DNA from 4 places in the Kitasatospora sp. NPDC094019 genome. Region 1 is predicted to be linked to each of the others. Evidence: riboswitches for the same ligand, from Rfam matches in the RefSeq annotation. Region 1 holds a riboswitch; each other region holds the start of a gene.
The links. Region 1 has a riboswitch for cyclic di-AMP ahead of ACIQ9P_RS20605 (transglycosylase family protein). Riboswitches for the same ligand answer to the same signal wherever they lie in the genome.
Positions count from the first base shown of each region.

Region 2: linked by a shared signal. The riboswitch ahead of ACIQ9P_RS17310 (transglycosylase family protein) and the one ahead of ACIQ9P_RS20605 (transglycosylase family protein) in region 1 are both predicted to bind cyclic di-AMP.
Region 3: linked by a shared signal. The riboswitch ahead of ACIQ9P_RS29470 (peptidoglycan DD-metalloendopeptidase family protein) and the one ahead of ACIQ9P_RS20605 (transglycosylase family protein) in region 1 are both predicted to bind cyclic di-AMP.
Region 4: linked by a shared signal. The riboswitch ahead of ACIQ9P_RS02230 (NlpC/P60 family protein) and the one ahead of ACIQ9P_RS20605 (transglycosylase family protein) in region 1 are both predicted to bind cyclic di-AMP.

Region 1 is NZ_JBIWIF010000008.1:324,962-330,458, reverse strand. Features, by position in the region: gene ACIQ9P_RS20625 (exopolyphosphatase) at 1-28, opposite strand, end outside; partial or broken gene ACIQ9P_RS20620 (DUF501 domain-containing protein) at 169-696, opposite strand; gene ACIQ9P_RS20615 (septum formation initiator family protein) at 668-1,162, opposite strand; gene eno (phosphopyruvate hydratase) at 1,289-2,575, opposite strand; gene ACIQ9P_RS20605 (transglycosylase family protein) at 2,882-3,724, opposite strand; cyclic di-AMP (ydaO/yuaA leader) riboswitch at 3,730-3,878, opposite strand; gene ACIQ9P_RS20600 (cytochrome P450) at 4,110-5,396, opposite strand.
Region 2 is NZ_JBIWIF010000007.1:15,556-21,052, reverse strand. Features, by position in the region: gene ACIQ9P_RS17320 (LacI family DNA-binding transcriptional regulator) at 1-845, shown strand, start outside; gene ACIQ9P_RS17315 (hypothetical protein) at 968-1,168, opposite strand; gene ACIQ9P_RS17310 (transglycosylase family protein) at 1,350-2,627, opposite strand; cyclic di-AMP (ydaO/yuaA leader) riboswitch at 2,614-2,779, opposite strand; gene ACIQ9P_RS17305 (hypothetical protein) at 3,047-5,278, shown strand; gene ACIQ9P_RS17300 (hypothetical protein) at 5,365-5,497, opposite strand, start outside.
Region 3 is NZ_JBIWIF010000016.1:36,459-41,955, reverse strand. Features, by position in the region: gene ACIQ9P_RS29480 (RidA family protein) at 21-437, shown strand; gene ACIQ9P_RS29475 (DUF2470 domain-containing protein) at 602-1,324, shown strand; gene ACIQ9P_RS29470 (peptidoglycan DD-metalloendopeptidase family protein) at 1,730-2,749, opposite strand; cyclic di-AMP (ydaO/yuaA leader) riboswitch at 2,753-2,916, opposite strand; gene ACIQ9P_RS29465 (MFS transporter) at 3,228-4,751, shown strand; gene purB (adenylosuccinate lyase) at 4,855-5,497, opposite strand, start outside.
Region 4 is NZ_JBIWIF010000001.1:480,468-485,964, forward strand. Features, by position in the region: gene ACIQ9P_RS02225 (NlpC/P60 family protein) at 88-1,152, opposite strand; gene ACIQ9P_RS02230 (NlpC/P60 family protein) at 1,429-2,595, opposite strand; cyclic di-AMP (ydaO/yuaA leader) riboswitch at 2,606-2,758, opposite strand; gene ACIQ9P_RS02235 (NlpC/P60 family protein) at 3,102-4,145, opposite strand; gene ACIQ9P_RS02240 (NYN domain-containing protein) at 4,358-5,497, opposite strand, start outside.

The DNA of each region.
Region 1 (5,497 bases):
CGATCGCCGCCACCCGGGTGGAACTCATGCCTCGGCCTCCCCAGCCTCGTCCGCCTCCAGCGCCGCCCGCTTGGCGGCCCGGTCGGCGGTCTTCTGCTCCTTGGCCGCGATCACGGCCTCGTGGTCCTGGTTCTTGGCGCGGTTGCGGAGCACCCGCCCACCGGCGGCGTCGACCTCGGCGGCGGAGACGCACGGGCCCTTGGCCCACCAGTCCTCCAGCATCCCGATCGCCTCGTCGCCCAGCGGGTTGACGCCCTCGCCGGCCGCCAGCGAGTGGCCCACCAGCACGTGCAGGCACTTGACCCGGTCCGGCATGCCGCCCGCGCTCGGGAAGCCCTCCAGCACCTCGATGGCGTCCCGGCGGGCGATGTAGTCCTCGTGCGCCTTCTGGTACGCCGCGGCCAGCTCCGGGTCCTCGGCGAGCCGGGCGGTCTGCTCCTTCATCACGCCGTCCGCCTCCAGGGTGCCGATCAGCGAGGCGGCCTTGGGGCAGGTCAGGTAGTAGAGCGTCGGGAACGGCGTGCCGTCCGGCAGTCGGGGGGCCGTCTCGACGACGTCCGGGTTGCCGCACGGGCAGCGGTGGGCGACGCCGCGCAGACCGCGCGGGACCCGGCCGAGCTGCGCGGCGATGGCCGCGACGTCCTGGTCGGAGACGGTGGGGTGGTTCTCAGTGGTCATGGGAGGGGCTGTCTCCAGCGGGGACGGGGGCGGGTGGTGAGGAAGGGTCGGGCTGTGCCGGGGCGGTGGGGGGCGGCGGAGCGGCGGCGGCGTCCACGGAGTCCCAGACACTGGCGTACCAGGGCCGGGCGGCCTTGACCGTACCGGCGGCCGGGCCCTGCGCGGGCGGCGGCGCGCCCTGCGAGGACTTCACCGGGTCCTGGGCCGCCGGGTCCACCGCGATGTACGGGGTCTCCCCCGGCATCGCGTAGTGCAGCCGGGTCCTGGCCTGTGCCTTGACGTACTCCGGGTCCTGCCAGCGGGCCTTCTCCCGGCGCAGCTGCTCGACCTGCTCCCGGGCGTGGTCGGCCCGGGCGCGCTGCGCCGTGATCTCGGAGCGCTGCGAGATGAACTGCCGGGTCGGGTAGGCCAGGATCGCCACCAGCGAGCAGAGCACGAGGACCAGGACGGTCGCCCGGCTCGTGAACCGAGGCCGGGCCGCCAAGCCCGGGATCCTCCAGCCTGCCATCTCCGGTGTCCCCTCCTGGTCGCGACGGTGCCCCGCCGTCCACCCTACGGGGTGAACGGCGGGGCACCGGTCAGGCGTGCGCCACTCGGGCGGCCGGGCGGGTCAGCCCTCGTGCTTGAACCGCGGGAAGGCGCCGCGGCCGGCGTACTCGGCGGCGTCGTCGAGGATCTCCTCGATGCGCAGCAGCTGGTTGTACTTGGCGACGCGCTCGGAGCGGGCCGGGGCACCGGTCTTGATCTGGCCGCAGTTGGTGGCGACGGCCAGGTCGGCGATGGTGACGTCCTCGGTCTCACCGGAGCGGTGGGACATCATGCAGCGGTAGCCGTTGCGCTGGGCCAGCTCGACGGCGTCCAGGGTCTCGGTCAGCGAACCGATCTGGTTGACCTTCACCAGCAGCGCGTTGGCGGTGCCGGTCTCGATGCCGCGGGCCAGGCGGGCCGGGTTGGTGACGAACAGGTCGTCGCCGACCAGCTGGACCTTGTCGCCCAGCTTCTCGGTCATGGCCTTCCAGCCGTCCCAGTCCGACTCGTCCAGCGGGTCCTCGATCGAGACCAGCGGGTAGGCGGCGACCAGACCGGCGTAGTACTCGATCAGCTCGGCGGAGGTGAGGCCCTTGCCCTCGAACTGGTAGGCGTCGTCCTCGTAGAACTCGGAGGCGGCGACGTCCAGGGCCAGCGCGATGTCCTTGCCCGGCACGTAGCCGGCCTTCTGGATGGCCTCGACGATGAGGTCGAGGGCCTCGCGGTTGGAGTCCAGGTTCGGGGCGAAGCCGCCCTCGTCGCCCAGACCGGTGGAGAGGCCGCGCTCCTTCAGCACGCCCTTGAGCGTGTGGTAGACCTCGACGCCCCAACGGACGGCCTCGGAGAAGGACTCCGCGCCGATCGGAGCGATCATGAACTCCTGGATGTCGACGTTGGAGTCCGCGTGCGAGCCACCGTTGAGGATGTTCATCATCGGGACCGGCAGGACGTGCGCGTTCGGGCCGCCGAGGTAGCGGAACAGCGGCAGGTCGCTGGCCTCGGAGGCGGCGTGCGCGACGGCCAGCGAGACGCCCAGGATGGCGTTGGCGCCGAGCGAGGACTTGTCCGGGGTGGCGTCCAGGTCGAGCATGGCCTGGTCGATCAGGCGCTGCTCGGTGGCGTCGTAGCCGACCAGCTCGGGGCCGATCTGCTCGATGACGGCCAGGACGGCCTTCTCGACGCCCTTGCCGAAGTAGCGGTTCTTGTCACCGTCGCGGAGCTCCAGGGCCTCGAAGGCACCGGTGGAGGCACCCGACGGAACAGCGGCACGGCCGGTGCTGCCGTCGTCGAGGCCGACCTCGACCTCGACCGTGGGGTTGCCGCGCGAGTCGAGAATCTCACGGGCTACGACGACATCGATGGACGGCACGAGGCATCTCCTAGCGGAAGCAGGTACGGCTGACAGTGGGGTGCCGTCGGCCGGACGATTGCGGAGTCGTTACGACCAGAGCCTAACCGCACGGGCTGTCCGGGCCACGTCGGCCTCGGCTCCGTCTCAGCGTGTGGCCGTGCTACCCACCGGTAGTTCACCTGGTCGCCCGGCCCCGGACGCCCCCGGGTGGACGAACGGGGTGGAACGGGCCGGACCGGGCCCGCCCGCCCGGCCGCCCGGCCGCCCGCGTGCCCACCTCGGACGACGGGCGGACAAGGGGCGGGCGGGGGGTGCGCGGGAGCGTCAGCCGAGGGTGAGGACCTGGCCGGGGATGATCAGGTCCGGGTCGCCGCCGACCGTGCCGCGGTTGCCGTCGTACAGGGCCTGCCAGCCACCCTGCACGCCCTGCGTGGTGGCGATCCCGGCCAGCGTGTCGCCGGAGCGGACGGTGTAGCCCTGACCGTCCTGCGGCTGCTGGACCTTCGGGGCCTGCTGCTGCGCGTACTGCGGGGCCTGCTGGGCCGTCGGCTTGGGGGCCGCGTGCTTCGGCGCCGCCTTGGGTGCCTGCTGCTCGGCCTGGGCCTGCTGGGCCGGCGACTTGGGCGCGGCGTGCTTCGGGCCCGCCTTGGGTGCCTGCTGCTCGACCTGCGCCTGCGGCGCCCGGGGCTTCGGGGTCTGCTGCTCCGGGGTCTGCTGCTGCGGCTGGGCCTGCGGCTTCGGGGCGGCCGGCGCGGCGTCGGCCGAGGCGTCGACCGCCGCCGGGGCACCGCCCTTGCTCAGGCCGGCCTTCTTGGAGCACACCGGCCAGGCGCCCGGGCCCTGCGAGGCCAGCACCTTCTCGGCGACGGTGATCTGCGCCGCCTTCGACGCCTGGTTGGCCTGCGGCGCGTAGGCGGTGCCGCCGAACGCCTTCCAGGTGCTGGAGGTGAACTGCAGGCCACCGTAGAAGCCGTTGCCGGTGCTGATGCCCCAGTTGCCGCCGCTCTCGCACTGGGCGACCGCGTCCCAGGTCGAGGCCGGGGCGGCCGAGGCGCCGGTGGCGCTGAGGATCGGCAGCGCCAGTCCGACACCGGCGACACCGGCGACGGCGATGGCCTTCTCGGTCTGGGTGCGGCGACGATGACGGCCGTTTCCGACGAGCAGCATGAAGAAGTCCCTCTCCGCACGCCTGCGAGGTGAGCTGTCGGGTTCGGACCGGGAGGTGGCCCGGCCGCGCGGAGGCGGCTTCACCCCTAGCCGTGGGAGACGGCGCAAGACCTGGTTCCCCCGCCCCTGCCCAGGGTTCTGGTCGGTTTCCGGTGACGCGGCGGGCAGGACTCGGCGTTCCGCGCACGGGACCCGCTTCCGCGGGCTCCCCGGAGAGTAGACAGATCTTCAGAGCAATCACAAGCTCATATCGCCGCTATCACACGGAAATCACGTCAGACGATGGATTGCCCACCAACCGAAGAGGTATGTCCTGATTGATGGAGGTTCACACCCCCCGGAACTGCCCTGCGAGACCTCCGCGTCGGCGTGTCGTGAGTCCCCCTCAGGGGACTGCCGAGGGGTCCGCGGAGGTTGCCGCCGAAGTCGGTTCCGGCGTGAACTCCACCGGAAGTTCACGAAGTCCGCGCATGATCAGACCACCGCGCCAGCGCAGTTCCTCCGGATCCGCGGCGAGCCGGAGGTCCGGCAGCCGGGTCAGCAGGGTGGACAGCGCGGCCCGCCCCTCCAACCGCGCCAGCGGGGCGCCGATGCAGTAGTGGATGCCGTGCCCGAAGCCCAGGTGCGGATTGTCCGCCCGGGCCAGGTCGAGGGTGTTCTCGTCCGCGAACCGCGCCGGGTCCCGGTCCGCGGCGGCGAGCACCACAAGCACCGGGTCGCCGACCGGGATCTCCACTCCGCCGATGGTCAGCGGACTCGTCGCGAACCGCCAGGTGGCCATTTCCACCGGGCCGTCGTAGCGCAGGAGTTCCTCGATCCCGGTCTCCAGCAGCGCGCTCTCGCCGCGGCCGATCGAGTCCTGCAGCAGGGCCCGCTGACCCGGATTGCGCAGTAGCGCGTAGACGCCGTTGCCGATCAGGTTGACCGTCGTCTCGAAGCCCGCGAACAACAGGATGAAGGCCATCGCCGCGGCCTCGTTCTCGGTGAGGTGCTCACCGTGGTCGCTGGCCCGGATCAGCCCCGAGATCAGGTCGTCGCCGAGGTCGGCGCGCTTGCGGTGGATCAGCTCCGCGAGATAGGCCCGCATCCGCTTCACCGCCCTTCCCACACCGCCGCGTTGGCCGCCGCCGTGCCGGATCATCATCCCGGCCCAGTCCCGGAAGTCGTCCTGGTCCTCGGCCGGCACCCCGAGCAGGTCGCAGATCGCGTAGATGGGGAGCGGGAAGGCGAACTCGTGGATGAGGTCCGCGGATCCGCGCGCCGCGAAGCCGTCGATCAGCCGGTCGGTCAACTGCTGCACCCGGGGCTCGAAGGCCGCCACCCGGCGCGGGGTGAACGCCTTCGACACCAGGCGGCGCAGCCGGGTGTGGTCCGGCGGGTCGATGTTCAGCAGGTGCGTCATCAGGTCGGCCTGGCGCTCGCCCGGGATGCCGACCCGGCCGGTGCGGTGGGCCTGCTCGCTGTGGTGCGCCGGGTTCTTGGAGAGCCGGCCGTCCGCGAGCGCCTGGCGGGCGTCCGCGTACCGGGTGACCAGCCAGGCTTCCACTCCGCTGGGCAGGGTGGTCCGGTGCACCGGCCGGTGCTCGCGCAGCCACGCGTACGCCGGATACGGGTCGGCGGCGAACTCCCAGGTGAACAGGGGCGGACGGACGGAAGCGGGCTGGGCTGGCATGGGTCGACGGTATCCCGGACGTGCCCCCGGCACCGCACCGCGGGCGTGGGCACGGTCGTGGGCGCCGTCCGGTGATCGTTCCGGTGATGGTGGGGGGAAGC
Region 2 (5,497 bases), on a different contig from region 1:
GGCTGATCGGACTGATCACCCCGGAACTGAGCAACCCGATCTTCCCGGCGCTGGCCCAGGTGATCGAGCAGGTGCTCAGCCGGCACGGCTACACGCCGGTGCTCTGCACCCAGACCCCGGGCGGCTCCACCGAGGACGAGCTGGTCGAGATGCTGGTCGACCGGGGCGTGGCGGGCATCGTCTTCGTCTCGGGCCTGCACGCGGACAGCACCGCCGACCACGACCGCTACGCCCGGCTGGCCGGGCGCGGGGTGCCGTTCGTGCTGATCAACGGTTACAGCGAGAAGATCGACGCGCCGTTCATCTCGCCGGACGACCGGGCCGCGATGTGGATGGCCGTCCAGCACCTGGCCGAACTCGGCCACGAGCGGATCGGCCTGGCGGTCGGGCAGCGGCGGTACGTGCCGGTGCTGCGCAAGATCGAGGGCTTCACGGCGGCCCTGCGGGAGGTGCTCGGGTACACCCGGGAGGAGGCCGAGGAGTCGGTCCGGCACACGCTGTTCAGCGTGGAGGGCGGGCACGCGGCGGCCGGGGCGCTGCTGGACAAGGGCTGCACGGCGATCGTCTGCGGCAGCGACATGATGGCGCTCGGCGCGATCCGGGCGGTCCGTCAGCGGGGCCTGGCGGTGCCGCAGGACGTCTCGGTGGTCGGTTTCGACGACTCGCCGCTGATAGCTTTCACCGAGCCGCCGCTGACCACCGTGCGCCAGCCGGTGGAGGCGATGGCCACCGCGGCCGTGGACGCCCTGCTGGAGGAGGTCGGCGGGAACGCCGTCCAGCGCGGGGAGTTCACGTTCCAGCCGGAGCTGGTGATGCGCGGTTCCACCGGGGCACGCGCGCGCTGAGGACAGGACGAGGGGCCCGGGAGCGACGATCCGCTCCCGGGCCCCTCGGTGTTCGCGCCCGGCCCTCCCGGACGGCGGGCCGGTCCTGGCCCGCCCCCGGATGCCGGGTCGGTGCCTGCCGCTCAGCCTTCCTGGACGGTGGGCCGGTCCTGGGCGGTCCGGTGACCGTCGGCGGCGTCACCGGTACGGGCCCCGGTGCGTCGGCCCCGCTCCAGGAAGTCGCGGAGGATCAGTTCGACGGCGTCCTGCGGGTTCTTGGTGCCGGACAGCATCATCACGTCGATCGCGAGATTGGCGTCGAGCGAGACGGTGACCTGGGCCATGGTGACTCCTCCTCGGGTGCAGGGCAGCAGCATGCCCGCCGGAGGCGCGTTCTGACCATGGCGGTCCGGATCCGGGTCCGGACCCGTGAGTGGGCCGGCTCCGGAGAGCGGCCGTGCGGGCATGCCTCGGCCCCCGGGGAGAGGAGCGACGGCTCTCCCCGGGGGCCTCGGTGCGATCGGATCAGACCCGGCCGGCGAAGTCCGGCGCCCAGTTGGCGACGGTCTGGACCCGCACGCCCGAGCTCGGGTTGGCGGCCTCGACGTACTTGCCGTCACCGACGTAGAGCGCGACGTGGTAGACGCCGGAGTCCTGGCCGTTGTTGGACCAGAACAGCAGGTCGCCCGCCTTGAGCGAGTCCAGCGACACGTGGGTGGACGCGGCGGCCTGGTCGGCGGCGACGCGCGGGACGGAGACGCCCGCGGCGCGCAGCGCGGCCTGGGTCAGGCCGGAGCAGTCCCAGCCGCCGTTGCCGGTGCCGCCGTAGACGTACGCCTGACCGACCTTCGACTGGGCGAAGGAGACGGCGGCGGCCATGCTGCCGGTGGCGGCCGGGGCGGGGGCCGGGGTCTCGGCCTTCGCCGCGGGCTGGGCGGCGGGCTCGGCGGCGGTGCCGGAGCCGTTCTGCTGGCCCTTGCCGCGGTTGAACCAGTCGAAGCCCTGGCCGGCCTTGTCCGCGGCCGGGGCCTTCGCCTCGGCGCGGTCGCCGAGGGTCAGGTGCTGGCCCGGGTAGATGCTGTGCGGGCCCTCGGCCAGGGTGGCGCGGTTGAGCTCGTACAGCCGCTCCCAGCCGCCCTGGACGTGGTTCTTGTCGGCGATGGTGGAGAGCCAGTCGCCGGCGACCACGGTGTAGTCGGCGGAGGCGTCCTGGCCCGCCTGGCGGTGCCACTTCTGCCAGTCCTGGCCGCCGGTGGGCCGCTGGGCGGCGTCGGAGGCGGCCGGGGCCGGGTTCGCGGGCTTGGCGGCCTGCTGGCGGTCGGCGGGCTTCTCGGCCGGCTTGGCGGCCGGGGCGGGGGTCTTGGCGGTCGGCGCGGCGGTGGCCGAGGTGTCCACGGCGGGGGCGGCGCCGCCCTTGGTCAGACCGGCCTGGACCGAGCAGACCGGCCAGGCGCCGGGGCCCTGGACGGCGAGCACCTTCTCGGCGATCGCGATCTGCTGGTCCTTGCTGGCGAGGTCGGCGCGGGCGGCGAAGGAGGTGCCGCCGAACTCGGCCCAGGTGGAGTTGGTGAACTGGAGTCCGCCGTAGAAGCCGTTGCCGGTGTTGATGCTCCAGTTGCCGGTGCTCTCGCACTGGGCGACCTTGTCCCAGGTGGCGACGGAGGCGGCCGAGGCGGTCCCGGCGGTGAGGCAGGGGACGGTGAGGCCGATGCCCGCGACGCCGAGGGCGGCGATCGCGCGGCGGGTACGGCCGGACAGACGGGTGCCGTTGGTGGGCAGCATGAAGACTGGGTCCTCTCCCACGCCTGCGAGGTGAGCTGTCGGATTCGGGCCGGAGTAGCCCGGCCGCGCTGTGGACGCGGCTTCACCCCTAGCCCGGGCCCGGTCCGAGGACCGGTCCTGGGCGAACTACCTGTGGTTCCCCCGCTCCTGCCGTGATGCATTGCACTGCCAGCACGCCCGACGGCAGGACTCGGCGTCGCGGACGGGCTGGGTCCGTGTGGCCACGAACGGGGAGCACGTTAAGCAGAGCCGGCTTCAAACCGCAAACATGTGTGATGACCGTCACAGTTTACGAAAGACGTGCTGAACGGCTGTCCTTCATGATCAGAAATGACCGATTTCCGGCAACGCCCGTCATGGCCAACGCAACTGCCTATGCTTCAGAGCGTCGGCACCCCACCGACGCCGACGCAGCCGCCCGGGGGGAGGGCTACGCACCGATGGGCATCGACGAGGAGCCGGACGCCGCCCGTCCGGACGTCAGGCCACGCGGAGCACACCGCAGGGCAAAGCACCGCAGAGCGGACATCACGCCCGAACCACCCCGAACTCCCGTAAGCCGTCGCGTACTACTGCGCTGGCTGGCCGTCGGTACCGCCTTCGCGGCGGTCAGCGGGGAGGAGGTCCTGCGCCGCTCGCTGACCGGTGAGACCCGGCTGGTCACCCCGGCCGCCGTCGTCGGCCCCACCCCGTCCGGGGCGGCCGCCCCGATGGGCCGGGACGGCGGCCACGGCGCCGCCCCGCCGGACTCCGCCGCCTCCGGCACCGGACCCCCCGAGCAGCCCGCCCCCGCGCCCACCGTCGACCAGGGCGGCCGCCGCTGGTCCGACCGGACCGGCTGGGGCGGCAGTCCGCCCGGACCGCGCGCCGCCGTCCGGATCACCGACAAGGTCCTGCTCGACACCGACGCCGAGGTCGGCTCGCTGCTGGTCGAGCCGGGCGGCAGCCTCACCTTCGCCACCGACCGCACCCTCACCCTCGCCGCCGCCGGCAACGTCGAGATCCGCGGTTCCCTCGCCCTCGCCCCCGACGGCGACCGGGTCCACACCCTCCGCTTCCCCGCCGTCGACGAGAAGCGCTTCCGGGGTGACGGCATGACCGTGGTCGACACCGACGTCGGCCTCTGGGTCACCGGCGCCGGCTACCTGCGGCTGGACGGCGCGGCCAAGACCGCCTGGGTCCGCGCCGAGCGCGAGCTCAGGGCCGGCGACACCGTCGTCGACCTCGCGGCCCCGCCCGCCGGCTGGCTCCCCGGCGACGAACTGGCCGTCACCCCGACCGGCCCGCCCGATCAGGACGGCTTCGCCGCCGCCTACGACCTCGTCACCGTGCGGTCCGTCAGCGGAACCACCGTCACCCTGGAGACCCCGCTCAGGTACCCGCATCCCAGGGTCGCGGCCGGAGGGGGCGTCACCGTCGGCGCCGAACTGCTCAACCTCACCCGCAGCGTCCGGGTCGAGGGCAGCGCCAAGGGCCGCGCCCACGTCCACCTCACCAGCACCCGCCGGGCCGACGTCCGGCACGCCGCGCTGCGCTGGGTCGGGCCGCGCGCCGACACCAAGGAGACCTGGCGGGGCCCGGAGGGCACGGCGCCCGTCACCGCGCCCGTGCTCGGCCGGTACGGCCTGCACTTCCACCGGCTCGGCGACGCCTCCCGGGGCACCGTGGTCGAGGGCGTGGTCGTCCGCGACGCGGGCAGCCACGCGTTCGTGCCGCACGCCAGCCACGGCATCACCTTCCGCAGCTGCGTCAGTCACGAGACCTGGGAGGACGCCTACTGGTGGGACGGTCCGCTGGACACCCGCACTCCCCAGCAGCCCTCCGACGACATCGTCTACGAGTCCTGCGTCGCCTCCCGCACCCTGCTCGAACCCAACCCCCGGGCCTACCGGCTGACCGGCTTCAACCTCGGCGCGGGCACCGGCGGCAAGGCCCTGGACTGCGTCGCCGTCGGGGTGCAGGGTGCCACCGGCGCCTCCGGCTTCGAGTGGCCGGAGAACAGCGAGGGCGTCTGGGACTTCCAGCGCTGCCTGGCCCACAACAACCTCCAGGACGGCATCTTCGTCTGGCTCAACGCCCAGCGGCACCACGTGGTCACCGAGTTCGCCGCCTACCACAACGGTGGCTGGGGCATCGAGCACGGCGCCTACCTCAACGACTTCGACTACACCGCGAGCGTGCTGTACGGCAACGCGGGCGGGGGAGTGGCGCTGCACGCGCTCGGCCGGGACCGGGGCAGCAACTTCGACGGGCTGCTGATCGACGCCGCCGGGCGCAGCGACTTCGCGGTCTCCACCGCCCGGCACGAACTCGCCGGGGAGTCGGTCACCTTCAGCCGCAGCCGGTTCACCGGCTACCGCAGGGCCGGGATCGCCTTCCGGGCCGGGGCCGACGGCAAACCGGACGACGTGCTCGTGCTGGACTGCGAGTTCGGCGGCAACGAGCTCTGGCTCGACCCGGAGGCCGGGGCGCCCAAGAACATCCTGCTGCGCCGGGCCGGTTCGACCGAGGTGGTCCAGGTCCGCCGGGCGGGGGAGGAGGGCACCGCGCAGCCGCAGTGGAACGCGGTCGCCGCGTCGGTGCCCACGCTGGCCGGCCAGTCCCGGCCGGTGCAGGTGCCGGGGCTCAGGCTGAAGGACGCGGCCGCGCCCACCACCCGGGTGGGACGGTGACGGTGCCGTGCCGCCGCCCGGTGCCGGCGGCAACGCGACGGGTCCGGAACGGAGCTGCCGTTCCGGGCCCGCTCGCGCGGTGTCCGCTACTGGGCGGCGTGCCGTCCGGCGCCCCGGAGGCCGTTCCCGTCGGCGTCCTCGGCCTCGTCGGTCCCGAACTCGGGCGCGACGGCGGGCAGCGCGGCCAGGTAGGTGGAGGCGACCAGCTGACCCACCGCC
Region 3 (5,497 bases), on a different contig from region 1:
GAACGAGGAATCGAGCACGCATGAGCGTTCAGAACGGCAAGACCGAGATCCGCACCGACGGCGCCCCCGCCCCGGCCTGGATGTTCTCCCAGGGTGTCCGCAAGGGCCCGATCCTCCAGGTCTCGGGCCAGGGCCCGCAGGACCCGGCCACCGGCGAGTACCTCCACCACGGCGACGTGAAGGCGCAGACCCGCCGCACGCTGGAGAACGTCAAGGCGATCGTCGAGGCCGGCGGCGCGACCGTCGAGGACGTGGTGATGTTCCGCGTGTACCTCACCAAGCGCGCCGACTTCCCGCTGATGAACGAGGTCTACGCCGAGTTCATCGAGGAGAACATCCCGGCGGGCGGCGTGAAGCCCTGCCGGACCACGATCTTCTGCGAGCTCCCGCAGGAGCCGATGCTGGTGGAGATCGACGCCCAGGCGGTCGTCGCCTGACCCGCACGCATCACCCGCACCGCAAGGGCTCCGACTCCGCGTCGGGGCCCTTCGCGCGTTTCCGGGTACCCCGCCCCGACGACACCTTGCCCTCGCTCCCACAACTGATTAGGTTAGGCTCACCTAACTACAAGGTCAGCTCGTCCGCCGGAGGTCCCGATCCCATGAGCCCGCACCCGCAGCACGATGCCGAGATTCCCGAGCCCACCGCCGCCGAGCGGATCGGCAGTCTGCTGACCGCCGCCTCCTCGGTGGTCCTCCGGACCGGCGGCGAGCAGCACGAACTCTCCACCCCCGTCTCGGTGCACGGCTCCCGGCTCCGGCTGCGCGCGCCGCTCGACTCCCCGGTGACCTCCGCCGCCGCCCGTGAGCAGGACGGCCTCGCCGTCGTGCTGGACCTCACGGACATCGCCCCGGTGGCCGTCCGGGACCGGGTCCGCGGCCGTCTCACCCTGGCCGGACGGCTCCACCTCGCCCACCTCGCCGACGACGGCCTCAGCGTGCACCTGCGCCTCGACGTCGCGCACGCCGTGCTCTCGACCCCGTACGGCACCACGGCGATCACCGGCGCCGACCTCGCGGCCGCCGCCCCCGACCCGCTGGCCCGCTACGAGGCCGGACTGCTCACGCACCTCGCCGACGACCACCCGGACGCGCTCGCCGTGCTCACCCGGCTGCTCGAACCGGCGCTGCTCGCCGACCGGCCCGACGTCCGCCCGCTCGCGCTCGACCGGTACGGCCTGGTGCTCCGACTGGACCACCCGCACGGCCACCGCGACGTCCGGCTGGTCTTCCTCGAACCCGCCCGCGACGCGGACGAGTTCGGCCACCGGGTGCACCAACTGCTGTCCGCCGCCGAGCAGGAGCCGGCCGTCCACCGGTCCTGAACCCGCCGCCCCGGGCCGGCCCGGACCGGCCCGGACCGGCCGCACCGCACAGACCCGCACCGCACCGCACCGGCCCGCATCGGCCCGCATCGGCCCGCATCGGCCCGCATCGGCCCGCACCGCGCCAACTGTCCTGACCCTCGATCAACTCCCCGCCCCACGCCGACGGAGAGTTGCCGAACACTCGAACCGCTCACACCCGGAACCCCGCCCCCGGACACGACGACGACCGGCCCGGCCCGCGAGAGAAGTCTCGCGGGCCGGGCCGGTCGGCAGGACGGGCGTGTCCCGCGCCCGTCGATCCGCTGAGGTGCGGCGACCACCGGTCGAGCGGTCACCCGACATGACCATCCCGGGAGGTCGTTTCGCCCCGCACCCAGCGGTGGCAGATGCTCCGACCGAAGGTCAGAGCGCGACGCCGTGCGCCCGCAGGTAGGCGATCGGGTCGATGTCCGAGCCGTACTCCGAGCCGGTGCGGATCTCGAAGTGCAGGTGCGGGCCGGTCACGTTGCCGGTCGCACCGGAGAGGCCGATCTGCTGGCCGGCGGTGACGGTCTGACCGACGGACACGCCGATCGAGGACAGGTGCGCGTACTCGGCGTACTTGCCGTCGGCGAGCTTGATCTCGACCTCGTTGCCGTACGCGCCGCCGTTGCCGGCCTTCACCACGGTGCCGGCCGCGACAGCGCGCAGCGGGGTGCCGGTGGAGGCGACGAAGTCGGCGCCGGTGTGGTGGCCGGAGGCCCACATCGAGCCGGCCACGCCGTAGGCGGTGCCGAGCTTCGGGTTGGCCAGCGGGGCGAAGAAGCCCGAGGTGGCGGCGGCCGGGGCCGGGGTGGCCGGCTTCGCGACCGGGGCGACGACGGCCTGAACGGCGGGCTTGGCAGCCGGGGCCGCCGGCTTCACGGCCGGAGCGGGCTTGGCGGGCTTGGCGGCCGGAGCGGCCGGCTTCACCGAGTCCTGCGAGGTCTGCGCCTTGGTGGCGGGCGCGGCCGGAGCGGCCGGCTTCGCGGCCTCGGCGCCGAGCGCGAGCTGCTGGCCCGGGTAGATGAGGTTGGGGTCGGCGCCGATGACCGAGCGGTTGTGCTCGAACAGCGCCTTCCAGCCACCCTCGACGTTCTTCGCGTCGGCGATCTTCGACAGGGTGTCCCCGCCGACGACCTTGTAGTCGACCGGAGCGGCCTCGGCGGCGGGAGCGGCCGGGGCCGCCTCGGCGACCGGAGCGGCGGCGGCCGGCGTGGCATCGGCGCTGGTGGCGCCGGTCCAGGTGCTGCTCCGCTGCGCGTGGCCGGCGGCCGGGGCCTCGTGCGCCTGGGCGGTGACGGTGGTCACCAGCGGGAGGGCGAAAGCGGCGCCGGTGACGGCGGTGGCGATACCGATGCGGACGGCGCGGGGCATGGCGATACGACGTGCCTGTGCGGGCATGGAAGCTGTCCTCTCCGACGCCTGCGAGGTGAGCTGTCGGGTTCGGGCTGGAGTTGCCCGGCCGCAGAGAAATGCGGCTTCACCCCAAGCCGGACCGTCAATTCGGGTCCGGCGACTTACCTGTGGGTCCCCCGCTCCTGCCGTACAGAGTTCGTTGCGTACCACCGGGCAGCGGCAGGACTAGGCGTTCCACCCGGTGGCCACCCGGGCTGACGCCGGGCGGTCGCTGAACTAAAACCCATCCGTTCGGGTGAAGCAATGTCGATCTCCGTTTTCCGGGACCAAAGTCCGGAACACCGTGACGCTCCGCATGAAAGGCATGCACAGTACGCACACAATCCATTCACTGCGCGCACGTGATCCGCCACCCTCCGCCGAAGTCGTGACCGGTCCGCACACGATCACTCACGGAACGGACATCCCCGACACACCCCCGGTGACCCTTGTCACGTCACCCCCGGGAGCCTCACCATGGGCCGTGACCACCACCGATGCAGCCCCCCTGCGCCTGGGCACCGCGCAGGGCCGCTGGGTACTTCTGGCGACGGTGCTCGGCTCCAGCATGGCGATGCTCGACGGGACCGTCGTGAACGTCGCACTGCCCCGGATCGGCACCGATCTGGGCGCCCGACTCGACGCCCTGCAATGGACGCTCAACGCCTATCTGCTCACCCTGGCGGGCCTGATCCTGCTCGGCGGCGCGCTCGGCGACCGGTACGGGCGGCGCCGGGTCTTCCTCCTGGGCGTGGTCTGGTTCGCCGCCGCGTCCGCGGCCTGCGCCGCCGCGCCGACCATCGAGGTACTGATCGCGGCCCGCGCCGTTCAGGGCATCGGCGGGGCGCTGCTGACCCCGGGCTCGCTGGCGATGCTCCAGGCGGTGTTCCATCCGGACGACCGCTCGGCGGCGGTCGGCCTCTGGTCCGGCTTCGGCGGTGTGTCGGCGGCGGTCGGCCCGTTCCTCGGCGGCTGGCTGGTGGACGGCCCGGGCTGGCGCTGGATCTTCCTGCTGAACCTGCCGCTGGCCGCGATGGTGGTCCTGGTGACCGCCCGACACGTCCCGGAGAGCCGGGACGAGACCTCCACCGGTCGCTTCGACGTGCTCGGCGCGGTGCTGGCCGCCCTGGCGCTCGGCTCGATCACCTACGCGCTGACCGCCGCCGGGAGCGGCCTCTCCCCCGCGGTCTGGGTCACCGGCACGGCCGGGCTCCTGCTCGGCGCCGCCTTCGTCGTGGTCGAGCGCCGCACCCCGGAGCCGATGCTGCCGCTGGGCCTGTTCTCCTCCCGGCTGTTCACCGCCGTCAACCTGGTCACCCTCGCCGTGTACGCGGCGTTCAGCGGGGTCTTCTTCCTCCTGGTCGTCCAGCTGCAGATCGTCTCCGGCTTCTCCCCGCTGGTCTCCGGACTCGCCCTGGTGCCGATCACCGTGATCATGCTGGCGCTCTCCGCCCGGGCGGGCCGGCTCGGCAAGCGGATCGGCCCGCGGCTGCCGCTCACCGTGGGCCCGCTGCTGTGCGCGGTCGGCGTGCTGCTGATGCTGCGGATCGGGCCCGACGCCTCCTACTGGACGGACGTACTGCCCGCCGTCGCGGTGATGGGGAGCGGGATGGTGCTGCTGGTCGCACCGCTGACGGCGACCGTGCTGGCGGCGGTCGAGGTGCGGCACGCGGGCATCGCGAGCGGGGTCAACAACGCCGCGGCCCGGGCAGCGGGTCTGCTGGCGGTCGCCGCGCTGCCCTCGCTGGCCGGTCTGAGCGGTGACGCCTACCAGGTGCCGGAGTCCGTCGACTCCGCCTTCCACACCGCGATGCTGATCTGCGCCGGGCTGCTCGTGGCGGGCGGGCTCACGGCCCTGGCCACCGTCCACGGCAACGTCCTGGCCCCGGAGGACCACCGTCCGGTGGCCGAACCGGACTGCCGCTACGCCTGCGGGACCAACGCCCCGCCCCTCGACCCGGGCCACCCGGCGCCGGACCGGGGCAACCCGGCGCCGGACCAGGGCTGAGCGACCGGGCCGGCACCCGACCGCACCCGACCTCACTCCGGACACGCCGAGGGCCCCGCCGCCTCGACGGCGACGGGGCCCGGAAACCGGGGTCGGACAACCGTCAGAGGATGTCGCCCGGCGCGTACTTGGCGGCCTCCGGGTACGCGGCCGCGACGGCCTCGACCTGGCGGACGACCTCGGCGACCTGGGCACCGGCCGCACCGGTGAAGGACAGCCGGTCGGCCAGCAGCGCGTCCAGCCCGGCCCGGTCCAGCGGGATCCGGTCGTCGTTCGCCAGCCGGTCCAGCAGCTCGTTCTCCCGGGCCCCGGCCCGCATGGCGAGCGCGGAGGCGACGGCGTGCTCCTTGATGACCTCGTGCCCGGTCTCCCGGCCGACGCCCGCGCGCACCGCGCCCATCAGCACCTTGGTGGTGGCCAGGAACGGCAGGTAGCGGTCCAGCTCGGCCTCGACCACGGCAGGGAAGGCGCCGAACTCGTCGAGGACGGTCAGGAAGGTCTCCAGCAAGCCGTCGAAGGCGAAGAAGGCGTCCGGCAGCGCGACCCGGCGGACCACCGAGCAGGAGACGTCGCCCTCGTTCCACTGGTCGCCGGCCAGCTCGCCGGTCATCGACGCGTAGCCGCGCAGGATCACGGCGAGGCCGTTGACGCGCTCGCAGGAACGGGTGTTCATCTTGTGCGGCATCGCGGAGGAGCCGACCTGGCCCTCCTTGAAGCCCTCGGTCACGAGCTCGTGGCCGGCCATC
Region 4 (5,497 bases), on a different contig from region 1:
GCAGCGAGAGCTGGGCCAGGCCGCCGGCCGCGAGCAGCAGGGCGGTGCGCCGGGACGGGCGTCGGCCGGCGGCGGGTTCCGGGCGGCTCAGAGCCGGATCACCCCCGCGACCGGCATGGCGTTGACGCTCTCGTAGCGCACCCGGGCCCCCGGGTAGGGGGCGTGCACGATCACCCCGCCGCCGGCGTACATCCCGACGTGGTGCATGTCCCGGTAGAAGATCACCAGGTCTCCCGGCCGTGCTTCGGAGATGCCGACCCGCCGCCCGGCGAACGCCTGGGCCTGCGAGGTGCGCGGCAGGGTCACTCCCGCCTGCCGCCAGCTGTAGTACATCAGACCGGAGCAGTCGAACGCCTTGGGCCCGGTGGATCCGTAGACGTAGGGCGAGCCGATCATCCGGACCGCGGCGGCCAGCGCGGCGCCGCCGCGCTCCGAGGCGGGTGGCGTGGTGCCGAGGTCGAGCCGGTCGGTGCCCCGGGTGGCGCGCTGCTCGGCCTCGCGGGCGTCCTGGGCGGCGAGCCGGGCGCGTTCGGTCACGCCCAGGCTGTTGAGCAGCCGCTGCGCCCTGGCCAGCCGCTGCTGGATCTGCTGCTTGCCGTCGGCCAGGGTCCGGCGGGTCTGTTCCAGTTCGGCGAGCTTGGCCGACGCCTCGGCCCGGCGCTGGTCGAGCACCCGCTGACGGCCCAGCACCTCGTGCAGGGTCTCGTTCTGCCGCTCGGCCGCCTGGTCCAGGGTGCGGGCCCGGGAGAGGTAGCCCTCCGGGTCGGTGGACAGCATCAGCTGGACCGTCTGCGCCATCCCGCCGCCCCGGTACTCCGCCCCGGCCACGGTGGCGAGGTCGCCGCGCAGCTGGTTGAGCTCGTCCTGGGAGAGGGCGATCTGCTGCTGGAGCGTGCCGGTCTCGTGCTGGAGCCGCTGCTGCGCCTCCTGGGCGGCGTTGAAGCGCTCCGAAGCCTGCTCGGCCTCGTCGTAGAGCTGCTCCACCTGGGCCTTGACGTCCTTGCGGTTCGCCGGGGCGTCGGGCGCGCCGGGAGCCGCCTGCGCGGTACCGCCGGTCGCCACGCCCAGCGCGGTGGTGGCCGCGGCGGTGAGCACCAGCGCCCGGGCGAGCGTGTGTGCGCCTGACAGCGGGGAACGGCGGTGCGCGGTCATACGACGTCGGCTCCGATCCTGGGCCGGGACCCGCCGCCGCACCGGACCGGTCGGCTGTCGAAGCGGGCGTCCGGTGGCAGACGTTAGCGAGTCAGGGCAACCGTTTCCAAACCCCTCCGAATCCGAATATTCAGGCACTGATCGGACATCAGAACGGTTCGCTCCCCGCAGCTCCCGAGGACCGGCCGACGACCGGGCGGCGCCCCGGGGGAAAACCGCAGGCCCGGCCTCCCCTCGGGGGAGACCGGGCCTGCCGGGAGCCTGTGGACCCTGGGGTCAGAGGCGCACGATGGTGTTGACCGGCATGTTGGACGCCGACTCGTAGCGCACCGACGCGCCCGGCTTCGGGGCGTGGATGACCTGGCCGCCGCCGACGTAGATGCCGACGTGGTGGCGGTCGCCGTAGAAGATCACCAGGTCGCCGGGCTGGGCCTGGGAGATGTCCGAGCCGATCCGGGTACCGGCGTTGGCCTGCTCCTGCGAGGTCCGCGGCAGCGACACACCCGCCTGGGCGTACGCCCAGCCGGTGAGGCCGGAGCAGTCGAAGGAGTTCGGGCCGGTGGCGCCGTAGACGTACGGGGAGCCGAGCTTGCTCTCGGCGGCGGCGATCGCGGCGGCGGCGCGCGAGCCGTTGGCGGCGGGCGCGGCGGGCTTGGCCGCGGCGGCGGGCGCCGACGCGGGCGCCGAGGCGGGCGCGCTCAGGTCGCTGCGGGTGGTGTCGCGGGTGGCGCGCTCGGCGTCGGCCTTCGCCTTGGCGACCTTGGCGGCCTCGGCCTTCGCGGCGTCCGCCTTGGCCTTGGCCTCGGCGGCGGCCTTCTCCTCGGCCGCGCGCAGGGCCTGGCGCTCCTGCTCGGTGAGCGTGTTGAGCAGCTGCTGCGCCTTCGCCAGCTTGCCCTGGACCTCGTCCTTGGAGGTCTTCAGCTGCTGGGTGGTGGACTCCAGCTCGCCGAGCTTGGCCTGGGTCTCGGTGCGGTCCTGGTCGAGCCTGCGCTGCTGCTCCTGGAGCTCCTTCAGCGCGCCGGACTGGGTGGAACCGGCCTGGTTCAGGGCGTCGGCCTGGCTGAGGAAGTTGTCCGGGCTGGCGGACAGCATCAGCTGGACGGTCTGCGATATGCCGCCGGTGCGGTACTGCTCGCCGGCGATCTCGGAGAGGCCGCCCTGGGCCTCCGTCACCACGGCCTGCTGGCGGGCGACCTTGTCCTGCAGGTCGGCGACCTGCTTCTGCAGCTCCTGCTGCTTGGCCTGGGCGCCGTTGTACTTCTCGGTCGCGACCTCGGCCTGCTCGTTGAGCTGGTCGACCTGCTCCTTGACCTGGTCCTTGGTCGGCGCGGGGTCGGCGTGGGCGCCGGACTGCGCGGAGAGGGCGACGGCAGCGGCGGCGAGACCGGTCATGATCGAGACCCGGGTGCGGCCGGCGGGCTTGGGACGACGATGGGACGCCACGAAGGCGGACTCCTTCTTCCTCATCCGCCTACCGGGTGAGCTGACGGGTTCGGGCGGAAGCGTGCCCTACGACGCCTCACCGTCCGCGCGAGCGGCCGACCTGGCGCCGATTCACCCCGGAGGAACGTGGTTCCCCGGCTCCGCTCCCCAGCGGACCCCCGACTGCTGGGTCTGGTTCGGACGGGCGCCTGAGGCCCCGCCCGGCTGCTTCGCGAACTCGGCGGTGAACCCCACCGCCACCCAGGCTGAGTGATCGACTGTGCGGGGTTCGAAGCACGACCCTAGTAACAGATCCGTGATCCGTTCAAATCCTTGTCAGAAAAAAGTCAGAAGAATACCCAAGTTCCTTTGTGAATATGACCGACCGTGATCACATCCCCACATCGGGCTGATCATTTTCCCCCGAACGGCCGAGCGCCCACTTCAAACCCCAGTGCCACCCCCGGTCGGAGGTGGCACTGGTCACAACGGCCGGAAACAGCCCTCGGGAGTGTCGTGGCGGAGCGTCAGACCCGGCGGATCGCGTTGATCGGCATGGCGTCGGCCTTCATCACCTTCACCACGTCACCGGTGTGCGGCGCGTGCACGACCATGCCGTTGCCGATGTACATGCCGACGTGGCTGCGGTCGGCGCGATAGATGATCAGATCGCCCGGCTGCGCCTCGGCGAGGGACGGCACCCGGCTACCGTAGTTGGCCTGGGCCTGCGAGGTACGCGGCAGCGAGACACCCGCCTTGGCGTAGGACCAGACCATCAGGCCGGAGCAGTCGAAGGTGTTCGGGCCGACGTCGCCCCAGCCGTAGGGGGAACCCTGCTTGCTCATCGCGTTGGCGACCGCCGACCCCGCCATACCGCTGACCTGGGGCAGGCTGGCCGGGTCGGTGCGCTCGCTGCCGCGCGAGGCGCGGTCGGACTGCTGCTGCGCCGCCTTGACGGCCGCGCGGTCGGCGGCGCTGAGCGAGTTCAGCAGCTCCTGCGCCTCCCGGAGCTTCTTGCCGACCTCGGTCTTGGACTGGTTCAGGTCCTTGGTGGTGCTGTCCAGCGAGGCCAGCACGGCCGCGGCCTCGGCCTTCTGCTGGTCGAGCCGGCGCTGCTGGTCCTGCAGCCCCTTGAGCGCCTCGGCCTGGCTGGAGCTGGCCTGCTGCACGCTGGAAGCCTTGTCCAGGTACCCGGACGGGTCGGAGGACAGCATCAGCTGGACGGACGGGTCGATGCCGCCGGTGCGGTACTGCTCGCCCGCCACCGCGGCCAGCCCCGACTGGAGCTGGGTCATCTGCTCCTGCCCGCGCGCGACCTGGTCCTGGAGCTGGTCCGACTGCTTGCGCAGCTGGTCGGCCCGCTCCTTGGCGCCGTTGTACCGTTCGGTGGCCTGTTCGGCCTCCTCGTTCAGCTGGTCGATCTGCGCCTTGACGTCGTCCTTCTTGGGCGACGGGCTAGGCGCTGCGTGAGCGGCGACCTGGGCGGAGAGTGCGACCGCGGTCGCAGCGGCGGCCGTGAGCACGGAGACCCGCGCGCGGCTCGGCTGCTTGGGACGGCGGTGGGAGGCCAAGAGGACCGGCTCCTTCTTCCAATGGACTCACCCGATGGGGTGAGAATCCGGAAAATAGGTTTGACGCCAGACCCTAGTGAAGATCCACGTTTCGCGCCACTCCCACGATTGCGTGAACCTGCCGCCCGCACCCGGACTTCACGAAACCCGCACAAGACCGCAATCCCGGCACTGACCAGCCGTCATTCCGGCCCGCTCGGCGGCCCCGAGGACTACGGACGGGCCAGCCGGTTCAGCAGCAGGACCGATGCGACGGGGCGCGCGCCCGCCTTCCGCACGCCGTCCGCCACCTCCTTGTCCGCCGAGACCACCACCACCGGACGGCCCTGCGGCTCCGCCCGGACCAGCCGGCGGATCAGCTCGTCCGCCGTCTCACCGGTCCGGCTGAACCGCACCCGCACCCCGCGCGGCGGCGCCATGATCACCGGCACGTCGAGGTCCTGGCCGTCGAACACACAGGTGACCTCCGCCTGGGTGCGCTGTGCCAGCATCGCCAGCCCGCCCAGCAGCCGGATCCGCTGCTGCTCCAGCGGCAGCGTCGGATAGCCCGTCTTGGTCACGTTGTAGCCGTCCACCACCAGATGGACCTGCGGGATCGCCAGCAACTGGTCCAGCAGCGCCGGATCGTCCTCGGCCAACCCGCGCCGCGCCACGTCGTGCGGCGAGGCCGAGCCCGGCACCACCGCCTCCACCAGGTCCGCCGGACGGATCTGGGCGACCGGCAGCGCCAGCTCCCGCTGCAGGCCCTGGGCCGACTGCAGCACGGTGTCCAGCAGCAGCCGCAGCCTCATGTCCTCGACGCTGCGCCCCTCCCGGGCGGAGCGCCGGCCCTGCTCGGCGGAGTTCTCCAGCTCCGTGACCCGGTGCCGCAGCCGCCTCGCCTCGCTCTCCGCGGTGCCGCGCTCGGCCGCCGCCTGCGCCCTGACCGCCTCCAGCTCGGCGGTGACCTTCCGGGTCTCCGCCTGCGCCCGGCGGGTGTCGCTCTCCAGCGAACGCAGCCGCCGACGCAGCGACTCGGCCTCCTTGCGGACGTCCTCCGACTCGGCCCGCTGCCGCTCCAGGTCGGCCCGGGCCGTGGTCCTCAGCTCGGCCAGTTCGGCCTGCAGCTTCTCGACCAGCCGGGTCGCCTCCGCGACCGCGCCCTCGGTGCCGACCCGCTCGGCCTCCTCGCCCGCCTCGGCCACCAGCCGGCTCCACCCGGCGGACCGCACCAGATAGGCGGCCGCGGCCACGTCCATCGGGTCGGCGGCACCCGGCACGGCGCCCGTCTCCAGGGCCCTGACCAGGTCCGGCTGCCCCAGCCTCAGCCGCTCCGCTATCCGCACCCGGAAGGCCGGCTCCGCCTCCAGCGC